Regions from separate parts of the Arthrobacter sp. UYCu723 genome, predicted to be linked through region 1. Evidence: riboswitches for the same ligand, from Rfam matches in the RefSeq annotation. Region 1 holds a riboswitch; each other region holds the start of a gene.

Region 1 (3,262 bases):
TCCCCGGTGAGACCCCTGCCCCCCGGCGAAAGTGGCGCGACCCCTCCACCTGGCATCTGCGCACCCGGCTGGTCCTCGTCACCATGGCGCTGCTTGTGGCCATCTGCGGCGCCGTAGGACTTTTCAGCTACGCCTCCATGGACGTCTTCCTCACCAAGCAACTCGACACGCAGCTGGATGAGGCGTCCCACCGCGCCAGCGTGTTCGGACGGCCCTCGCCCGGCGACTCCGGCGGACGCACCGATCCGCTGGAGGCCCGAGGCCAGGGCATCGGTACGCTCAACGCGCGGATCCTGGGTGGCGCCGTCAGCAGGGCCGGCTTCCTCGCCGGGGACGCCACCCGGAAGAGCCTCTCCCCCGATGACGACCACGTCCTCCTCGGACTCACGCCCAACGGCGTCCCGGTTGACCGTACGCTCTCGGCCGGCGGCTACCGGCTCACTGCCGGGCGGACCCCCTATGGAGACGTGATCGTCACCGGGCTGCCGCTGGCGGAAAAGCAGAACACCCTGGCTTCGCTCGTGTGGACCATGGTGGTGGTGTCTGCCGGCGGCCTCATCGTCATCGGTCTCGCCGGCACGGCACTGATCCGCCGGACCATGAAGCCGCTCGAACAGCTGTCCGAGGTGGCTACCAAGGTCTCCCGACTCCCCCTCGACGCCGGCGAGGTGGCACTCGCAGTCCGGGTGCCGGCGTCGGCCGCCCATCGTGGCACGGAAGTGGGCGGCGTGGGATACGCGCTGAACCAGATGCTGGACAATGTCTCCAACGCGCTCGAGGCGCGGCAGCTCAGCGAAATGAGGGTGCGCCAGTTCGTGGCCGATGCCTCGCATGAGCTGCGGACCCCGCTAACCGCTATCCGCGGCTACACCGAGCTGATGCGGATGACCGAGCAATTCACGCCGGACGGTGAGAAGTCCCTCGCACGGGTGCAGAGCCAGTCCGAACGGATGACCACCTTGGTTGAGGATCTGCTGCTGCTGGCCCGCCTGGACGAGGGCCAGCCCCTCAAGCTCAGCGAGGTGGACCTCACCCAGCTGGCGATCTAGATCGTCAGTGACGAGAAGGTCATGGCCCCGGATCACGTCTGGCAACTGGAACTCCCCGAAGAGCCGGTGGTGGTCCGCGGCGACTCCGCCCAGCTGCATCAGGTGCTGGCCAACCTGCTGTCCAATGCGCGCAAGCACACCGGGGCCGGGACGACGGTGGTGACCGGAGTGATGCGTTCAGCCGATGGAAGCGCCGTGGTCACGGTGACCGACAACGGGGACGGGATCCCCCCTCAGTTCATGAATAAGGTCTTTTCACGCTTTGCCCGCGCGGACGCCGCGCGGAAGAATCCGGCAGCTACGACGGCGCCAACCTCCCGTTCGGCGATTTCCCGCAGCCCCTGGGCCCCCGCCCCGGCAACGACGGCAACCACTGCCGAGGGGACCAGCGGGCTTGGCTTGTCGATCGTGCAGGCGATTGTCGCGGCCCACGGCGGCACCGTCGAGGTCACCTCCCGGCCAGGCCGGACGGAGTTCGCCGTTCGCCTGCCCACGAGCCCGCCCGTGACCTAGCCGCGGTCGCGTCCGTCCACCGCCGTTCGACGGTTACGTGCCGGCTAGACGTTACTGCGCGTCGAGTGGGCACGCAGGCGGCGCAACGGCACCGACGGCCAGGCGGAAGAGCACAAGGCGACACTCCGCTGTCGTGATGTCCGTTACCAAAATGTGACTCTCGGATGGAACTCCTGTACGGTTTTTAGAGTGCGGCCACCACTGGCGCCGTATATCCGGATGGACGCCAAACTCTGCCGCTTCCCGGATTCGCTGGACCAGGCAGAGGCGGGGGACCCAGAGTTCCCGGGCATTCTGCATCTATGCACCCTTGGGGTGAAGCCGACACGTGAAGCACCGTGCGGCCGGATTTCTCATCCGAACCCGACAGCTAACTCCGCAGGCGTTTGAGAGGCATCATGACTGAATTCAAAGTACAAACGCGCCCCGACAGCGCTGCAGGCAAGTCCCGCTCCACGCATTCACGCCACCGCGCCGAGTCAGCCAAGCCGGCCTCGGCCCTGTCCCGGTTTGCCGCGGGCATCGGTTCCACTGGCCGCCGCGCCGCCGTCGTTGCCACCGCCTGCGCGGTCCTCGTCGGAGTTGGCGCTGCCGGTCAGGCCGCCGAGACGGCCAACGGTCCCTCCGCCGCCGGCAGCTCCAAGGCGTCGGCCACCGTTGCCGACCCGCTGACGCCCCTGAACTTCGAACGGGTCCGCGTCGACGCCCAGACCTCTGTGCCCCCCGGCGCCAGCGTCGAGGCCCAGTCCGCGGAGGTGAAGCCCGCTGAAGCACCTGCACCTGCCGCGGCTCCGGCACCTGTACCTGTCGCGGCTCCGGCACCTGCCCCCGCACCTGTCGCGGCACCCGCACCGGCCCCCGAAGCGGCGACTCCCGTCGCCGTTGACGATCCCGCCGCGGCGCAGGCCTACGCCGCATCGCAACTGGAATCCTACGGCTGGGGGCCCGGCGAAATGCAGAGCCTGATGAAGCTCTGGACCAAGGAGTCCGAGTGGAAGACCACGGCCACGAATCCGAGCAGCGGCGCCTACGGTGTGGTCCAGTCCCTGCCGGCCGAAAAAATGGCGAGCTCCGGCGCTGACTACCTGACCAACTACCGGACCCAGATCAACTGGGGTCTCAATTACGTCAAGGAACGCTACGGCTCCCCCAGCGGCGCCCTGAACTTCCATTACGCGCACAACTGGTACTAAGCCAGCCGGCAGTTTCCCGGACGAACCTGCTTCAGCAAGAATGCCCCGAATCCCTGCGGTTCGGGGCATTCTTTCGTGCTGAGTGCTGTCAGTGGACGGAGGCGGGACGGACGTGCGCTGGTGCGTCTAGCCGTTGGGCCGGTTGGGGATGTACTGCACCGCCCATTTGTTGCCGTCGGGATCGGCAAAATGGACGAAGTGGCCCCAGTCCTGGACATCGACATCGCTGACGTCCACGCCGTTATCCTTGAGCTGCTTGTGCGCGGCCTGGATGTCGCTGACCACGAGCTGCAGGCTGGGAGCGGTGCCTGGCGGCGCCTCGTTGAGGCCCTCGCCGATGGCGATCGAGCAGCCGGAGCCCGGCGGGGTCAGCTGGACGAAGCGGATGCCGTCCGTGGGCCGCTCGTCGTAGTCGGCGTTGAAGCCGACTTTGTTGACGTAGAAATCCTTGGCGCGGTCCACATCGGACACGGGGACAAACACGAGTTCAAGTTTCCAGTCCATGGC
Region 2 (3,262 bases), on a different contig from region 1:
CTTGGCATCGCGATGGGCAGCGGAACCGACGTTGCGATCGCGGCCGCGGACCTGACAGTGATGGGAAGCGACCTGGGCCAGGTCGCGGACGCCATCGAGCTCTCCCGGCGGACGCTGGCCACGATCAAGACCAACCTGTTCTGGGCGTTCTTCTGCAACGCCGTCGGCATCCCGGTCGCGGCCCTGGGTCTGCTTAATCCGATGATCGCAGGAGCCGCGATGGCCGCCAGCTCCGTCCTGGTTGTCACCAACTCCCTGCGGCTGCGCCGCTTCACCGCTCAGAAGTCTTCCGCGGCGCCGACCACGCCGGTACTGGTACCCGTCCGCTGATCAGCGTCAGGGTGCCTTCTGCGGGATGTCCGATCCGTCGGTGGGCATGGAGAAGGCCGGTGATTCGCTGCCCCCAAGGCAGCGCATCACCGGCCTTCACGTTTCTTATTTAGCCGGCGCGGACGAAGGTGACTGAGCCTTTGGCTGTCATCCAGGTCAGGGGGTGGACGGCGGTTTCGTTCTTGCCGTTCAGGCCGGAGCTGAGGACCTGACCGTTGCCGACGTAGATTCCAACGTGGCCGGGCTGCATGACCATGTCCCCGGGCTGGGGGTCCGTGACGACGGTGCCGTAGTTCATGAACTGCATCGGTCCAAGGTCCCCAACGGGGATCCCGGCAGCATTAAGGGCGTTCTCCACCAGTCGTGTGCAGTCCTGGATCATACCGATCTGGGCGTAGGCGGCCGAAACCATGGTCGCGTTCACCCCTCCCACGGCCGGCGCAGCAACCGGCGCAGCAGCTGGGGCGGGGGCTACGGTGATCGTGGCTTTCGCCGGCGCGGCCTCGGGGGCGGCTGCAGGCTTGGGTGCCTCCACGACGGGGGCCGGTGTGGTGCTGACGGCGGGACGCTCGTAGGAGATCCTGACGGTCGCGTCGGCGCTCAACGGCGCCGGAGCCTGACTGGTCACCTCAAGGTTTGAAGCCGGTTCGGCATCGCGCTGCGCGGGGGCATCTGCGGCCTGCGCGGCGATACCGCTGGTCAGGACCAGGCCGGAGGCAGCTGCGATAACGGCCGCCTGGCGGCCTACACCTCCGGAGTTGGCGGCGACGGTCCTGGACAGGGCCGCGAGCGGGCTTGCCTGGACGTTGCCCGCGCGGTGGCGGCCGTGAGTTCTGCGAATGGACATGAAGTGGCCTCTCCCAATGCCTGCGAGGTGAGCTGTCGGATTCGGATGGGAGTCACCCGGCCGCGGTCCTGCACCAAATGCAGTACAGCGGCTTCACCCCAAGGCCTGCCCGAAGCAGGCCACAAATTGGGTTCCCCGTCTCTGCCGGACGAAATATGAGATCGGATCCCGGGCAGCGGCAGAGTTAGGCAATCAGCTCGGGAGTGCCGCCCTCGGAGAAAACCGGCAGGGACTCGACCGTACAGGACACCCACCCCATTGTCACATTTGAATAACGGGGCCAGCCGAGGGCGGAGAACCCCTGCCCGATGACGCAACCCGAACCCGGCCTGCCGGTCTAAACAGAGGGCACGCCGCGGCCCGGCCGCTCACGCCTGTTGTTCGATTTCCTCGGGGACGCCGACATCCGCCTTGCAAAATATACCCCCTAGGGGTATTCTTTGGGTGTTGCCAGTGAAGTGGTTTGTCCAGGCCCGTGCAATTTCGGCCCTTACAGCCGTTCAACCCCAGCACCTCATGACACCTCTCTTGCAAAAGGACAGAACTGATATGAGTGCACCCCAGGTCCGGACCGAACTGCCCATCGTTGCAGCTGAAACCGCAGGGTGCAGTTGCTGCTCCACCCCGTCAGCGAAGCAGCTGTCACCCCAGGCAGAAGGTACGGAGTACTCCGTCACCGGCCTGACGTGCGGGCACTGTGTCCAGACCGTTGAAAAGGCAGTCTCCGCGCTCGACGGCGTGACGTCGGCCGCCGTCGAACTCGTCGCCGGCGGGACCTCCCGCCTGAGAGTCTCCGGGCCCCACACGGAAGCAGCCGTCCGGGACGCCGTCACCGCCGCGGGGTACAGCCTCAGCAGCAGGTAGTCCGACTACGGCCCTGAGGACAGCTCTGCTGACGCCGTCAGGGAACACTCCCCCAACAGGAGGGCAACGATGGAAAACCACCACAATCGCGACGACGGGGTGGACCACGCCGGCCAGCAGCATGGTGTTCACGACGACGACCACGCGGTCCACAACCACGGGCAGCACGCCGGGCACAGTACCGCCATGTTCAAGAACAGGTTCTGGCTCACCCTGGTCCTGTCCGTGCCCGTGGTGTACTTCAGCCCGATGGTCGGCCACCTCCTGGGCTACATGCCGCCGGTGTTTCCCGGCTCAACCTGGATCCCGGCCGTACTGGGAACGGTGATTTTCGTCTACGGGGGCCAACCGTTCCTCAAGGGCGGTCTGCAGGAACTGAAGACCCGGAGCCCCGGGATGATGCTGCTGATCGCGATGGCCATCACTGTTGCGTTCGCAGCGTCCTGGGTCACTAGCCTTGGCCTGGGTGGATTCGATCTGGACTTCTGGTGGGAACTGGCGCTTCTGGTCGCGATCATGCTGCTGGGCCACTGGATTGAAATGCGGGCCCTCGGCTCCGCGCAGGGAGCCCTGGACGCCCTCGCGGCCCTGCTCCCGGATGAAGCAGACCGCATCACCGACGCTGGCACCGAGACCGTACCCGTCTCCGAACTCCGCGAAGGCGACACAGTCCTGGTCCGCTCCGGCGCTCGGCTGCCGGCCGACGGAACCGTCGTCGACGGCCAGGCGGAAGTGGACGAATCCATGATCACCGGCGAATCCAAGACCGTGCCCCGCGCCCCGGGTGACGCGGTGGTGGCCGGCACAGTCGCGACGGACAACACCATCCGGGTCAGGGTGACCGCCGTCGGCGATAACACCGCTCTGGCCGGCATCCAGCGGCTGGTGGCCGAAGCCCAGGCATCTTCGTCCAAGGCCCAGGCGCTGGCCGACCGTGCCGCGGGGCTCCTGTTTTACTTCGCGGCAGGCGCGGGCATCATCACCTTCATCGTCTGGACCCTGCTGGGCAGCGTCCCGGAGGCAGTCACCCGCACCGTCACTGTGCTCGTGATCGCGTGCCCCCATGCACTGGGCCTGGCCATCCCCCTGGTGATCGCCATCTCCACCGAACAGGCTGCCCGCGCCGGGGTGCTGATCAAGAACCGGATGGCCCTGGAACGCATGCGGACCATCGACGTCGTCCTCTTTGACAAAACCGGCACTCTCACGAAGGGTGAGCCC
Region 3 (3,262 bases), 2.7 Mb from region 1:
GCTCCAGCCGGACGCGCACTTCGGCCGGATCCTGGCCGCCTACGGAGGCGTGTTCGTCGCAGGGTCGCTGGCCTGGGGAATGGTTTTCGACGGCTTCCGGCCGGACCGCTGGGACATCGCGGGATCGGCGATCTGCCTGGTTGGAGTAGCGGTCATCATGTTCGCACCGCGCAACTCTGGTTAGGCGTGGTGCCGGGCCTGCAGCGCGGGTGCCGGGCCTGCAGCGCGGGTGCCGGTCTTGCAGCGCGGGCGGGCACGCAGAAGGCCGGTGATCCGCTGCCCCCAAGGCAACTGATCACCGGCCGCTTAAGCCGCTGGGCTCGTTATCCTACTGCGTAAAACCCTGCACGTTAGCCTTGCGTCAGACCCCGGCGCGGACGAACGTCACGGGGCCGGTGGCGGTGAGCCACGACAGCGGGTGCGCCATGGTTGCGTTGACACCGTTCATGCCACCGCTGACGGCCTGTCCGTTGCCGGCGTAGATGGCAACGTGGCCGGACTGGACGATCATGTCACCCGGCTGCGGAGTCGCCACCACCTTGCCGTACTTGAGGAACGCCGCCGGGCCGATGTCGCCTACCGGAATGCCGGCTGCGCCGAGGGCCTTTTCAACCATCGCGGTGCAGTCCTGCGTGATTCCAACCTGGCCGTAGGCGGCCGAAAGCAGCGCGCCGCTGACGCCGCCGGCCGCCGGGGCAGCGGCGGGGGCGGGGGCAGCTGCCTGGACCTGCACGGTAGCCTTAGGGGCTGCGGCAAGCTCCGGGGCGGCGGCGGGGACAGCTGCAGCCGGCTTGGGCTGTTCGACGACGGGCGCCGGAGTCGAGACCACGGCCGGACGCTCGAAGGCGATCTGAACAGTGGAATCCGCGTTGACCGGAGCGGAGACCTGATCCTTGACGTCAACGGACGACGCCGGTGCGGAGTTGCGCTCGGCGGGTGCCTGCGCCGCGTTGGCGGCCATGGCGCTGCTGAGTACCAGACCGGACGCTGCGGCGATCACGGCAGCCTGGCGGCCGATGGTGCCTGCATTGCCCGCAAATGCGGAGGAAATTGCCGAAAGCGGGCTCGTGGTGGCGCCACGATGGCGCGCGGAAGTATTGCTTGAAGTCATGAATGTAGCCTCTCCCAATGCCTGCGAGGTGAGCTGTCGGATTCGGATGGGAGGCACCCGGCCGCACTCGGGGCCCGCGTGGCGGGCCGTGCGGCTTCACCCCAAGACCTGCATATCAGCTGGTCAAAAAGTGGTTTCCCCGTCTCTGCCGGACGTTGATGCGAGTTACCCCGGGCCGCGGCAGAGTTAGGCAATCGGCTGGGGAGCGCCCGTATCGGAGACAACAGGCACCTAACAACGGTAACGGGATGATCACGGAATGTCACATTGAGGTAACGGGGCCGGGGTCCACCCGGGGCTTTTTCCCTCGGCATCGCCGGGCTCAGGCATAGGATGATGCCAGCAGCGATCCCTGAAGCGGAGGCCCGAAATGAACATCCACTCTGTCGCCATCTGCCAGCTGAGCGATCAGCCTCAGGAGGATTTTGACGTCAACACCGAGCTGCTGATCCTCGAAGGCCAGGAAGTCCGCGTCTCAACCTGGGACGCTGAGCCCCGCGACGGCGGTTTCGACGTCCATGTCCTGAACGACCGTGTGGATGCACTCGGCTTTATGGTGGTCACGGACTGGCAGTTCCTGGATGGCAAGGCCTACGCGGTTGTGGAGCGACGGTCCGACAGCTGATGCGGGACGCTTCCGTCACGTCCCGGTGGCCGTGAATTCCAGCTCTGGCCGGTGTTTCGCGACGTCGTCGAGCACCACGGCGACTGCCTCCCGGAGGAGGTCGGCGTCGGTATCGGCGTCCGCGTCCGCGTCGTGCCCCGGTGAGACGGCCAGCGCCGCCTTCGCATGGCCGACAAACTTGCGCCAGTCTCCCCCGCCGGCCCGGAGCGCCCGGAGCGGCGAGAGCAGGGCGGCGCGGCGCAGCCAGACGTCAGGTTCCCGGGCCCAGCGGTCCAGCACGCTGTCCGCTCGCACCCTGCCCAGCAGGTCCAGTCCCGAAACCAGTGGGCCGACGACGTCGACGGCGAGCGGATCGGCCAGCTCCCGCAATTGCGCGGTTCTCAGGAAGCCTTCAATCCGGGTCAGGTCCGCGTTGTCCAGCATGCGGACCTTGGACTGCAGCAGGACCACGGCCGCCAGCCGTCGCTCGAAAACCGGTACGGACCAAAGTTCTGAGCTCAGCGCGGTGATGTCATCATGCAGCAACTCGCGGTGGCGGCGCAGCGCGTCGCGGACAGTTCCGCGCACCGCTCCGACCGAGGCGCCATAGAAGCGCAGATCGCCGCCCACGCGTGCCTGCAACTCGTCCGCCCGGGGCCAGGACCCTTCGCGTTGCAGCGAGGAATCGATAAACTCGCCGGCGTCGCTCATGGGACCATTCTTTCGCATTGTTGTGGGGTCGCCGCGCCGGTTTCTCGGTGGCCTATCTCGCGGCTCATTCTGCCGGGTCTTTTTGTCTGACCCCGCTGGAAGACTGGGTTCATGGACGGCAAGCGGGAGCCCGAAGTGGTGGTTCCGGGAGGACATGGCGGCGCTGGAAGCGGCGTTACGGTCACGGATGTCGCCCGCCTTCTCGGTACTGTCCGCCCCTGTCACGCCCGCGCCTCCGACGACGACGGCGGTGCCGGGCTGATCGACCAGCTCCGGCAGCTGGAGGACCTGAAGTCCGCCGCGGCCGCACTGCAGGCCCGCATCGCGGTCGCCTTCGACCTGTCCCAGCGCCGCACCCAGCGCGCGCAGGGCGTTCCGGCGGCAGAGCTCGGCGCCGGGGTCGCGGCGCAGATCGCCCTGGCCCGGCGCGAATCCCCCGCCCGCGGCGGCCGGCTCCTGGGCCTGGCGAAAGCGCTCGTCACCGAGATGCCGCACACCCTCGCCGCCCTGCACACCGGCCAGCTCAACGAATGGCGCGCCACCCTCCTCGTGAAGGAAACCGCCTGCCTGAGTGCGGCGGACCGCTGCGACGTCGACGCCCGGCTCGCCGCCGACACCGGCACCTTCGCCGGCGCCGGGGACCGGGAGATCATCGCCGCCGCCCGGACCGCCGCCTACCGGCTGGACCCCCGCTCCACCACCCAACGCGCCAGCCACGCCGCCACCGAACGGCACGTCAGCCTCCGCCCCGCACCCGACACCATGGCCTACCTCACCGCACTGCTCCCCGTCGCCGAGGGCGTCGCCGCGTACACCGCCCTGAGCCGCCACGCTGA

The links. Region 1 has a riboswitch for cyclic di-AMP ahead of ACVWZ8_RS04545 (aggregation-promoting factor C-terminal-like domain-containing protein). Riboswitches for the same ligand answer to the same signal wherever they lie in the genome.
Region 2: it holds a riboswitch for cyclic di-AMP, as region 1 does, so the genes downstream of both, ACVWZ8_RS24320 (NlpC/P60 family protein) here and ACVWZ8_RS04545 (aggregation-promoting factor C-terminal-like domain-containing protein) in region 1, are expected to answer to the same signal.
Region 3: it holds a riboswitch for cyclic di-AMP, as region 1 does, so the genes downstream of both, ACVWZ8_RS17290 (hypothetical protein) here and ACVWZ8_RS04545 (aggregation-promoting factor C-terminal-like domain-containing protein) in region 1, are expected to answer to the same signal.

Annotation. Positions count from the first base shown of each region.
Region 1 is NZ_JBSSBW010000001.1:1,016,742-1,020,003, forward strand. Features, by position in the region: partial or broken gene ACVWZ8_RS04540 (HAMP domain-containing sensor histidine kinase) at 84-1,562, shown strand; cyclic di-AMP (ydaO/yuaA leader) riboswitch at 1,803-1,962, shown strand; gene ACVWZ8_RS04545 (aggregation-promoting factor C-terminal-like domain-containing protein) at 1,961-2,755, shown strand; gene ACVWZ8_RS04550 (VOC family protein) at 2,882-3,259, opposite strand.
Region 2 is NZ_JBSSBW010000004.1:98,888-102,149, reverse strand. Features, by position in the region: partial or broken gene ACVWZ8_RS24325 (heavy metal translocating P-type ATPase) at 1-330, shown strand, start outside; gene ACVWZ8_RS24320 (NlpC/P60 family protein) at 440-1,177, opposite strand; cyclic di-AMP (ydaO/yuaA leader) riboswitch at 1,181-1,377, opposite strand; gene ACVWZ8_RS24315 (heavy-metal-associated domain-containing protein) at 1,727-2,041, shown strand; gene ACVWZ8_RS24310 (heavy metal translocating P-type ATPase) at 2,111-3,262, shown strand, end outside.
Region 3 is NZ_JBSSBW010000001.1:3,688,158-3,691,419, reverse strand. Features, by position in the region: gene ACVWZ8_RS17295 (YnfA family protein) at 1-184, shown strand, start outside; gene ACVWZ8_RS17290 (hypothetical protein) at 362-1,111, opposite strand; cyclic di-AMP (ydaO/yuaA leader) riboswitch at 1,116-1,314, opposite strand; gene ACVWZ8_RS17285 (hypothetical protein) at 1,482-1,736, shown strand; gene ACVWZ8_RS17280 (DNA alkylation repair protein) at 1,752-2,426, opposite strand; partial or broken gene ACVWZ8_RS17275 (DUF222 domain-containing protein) at 2,538-3,262, shown strand, end outside.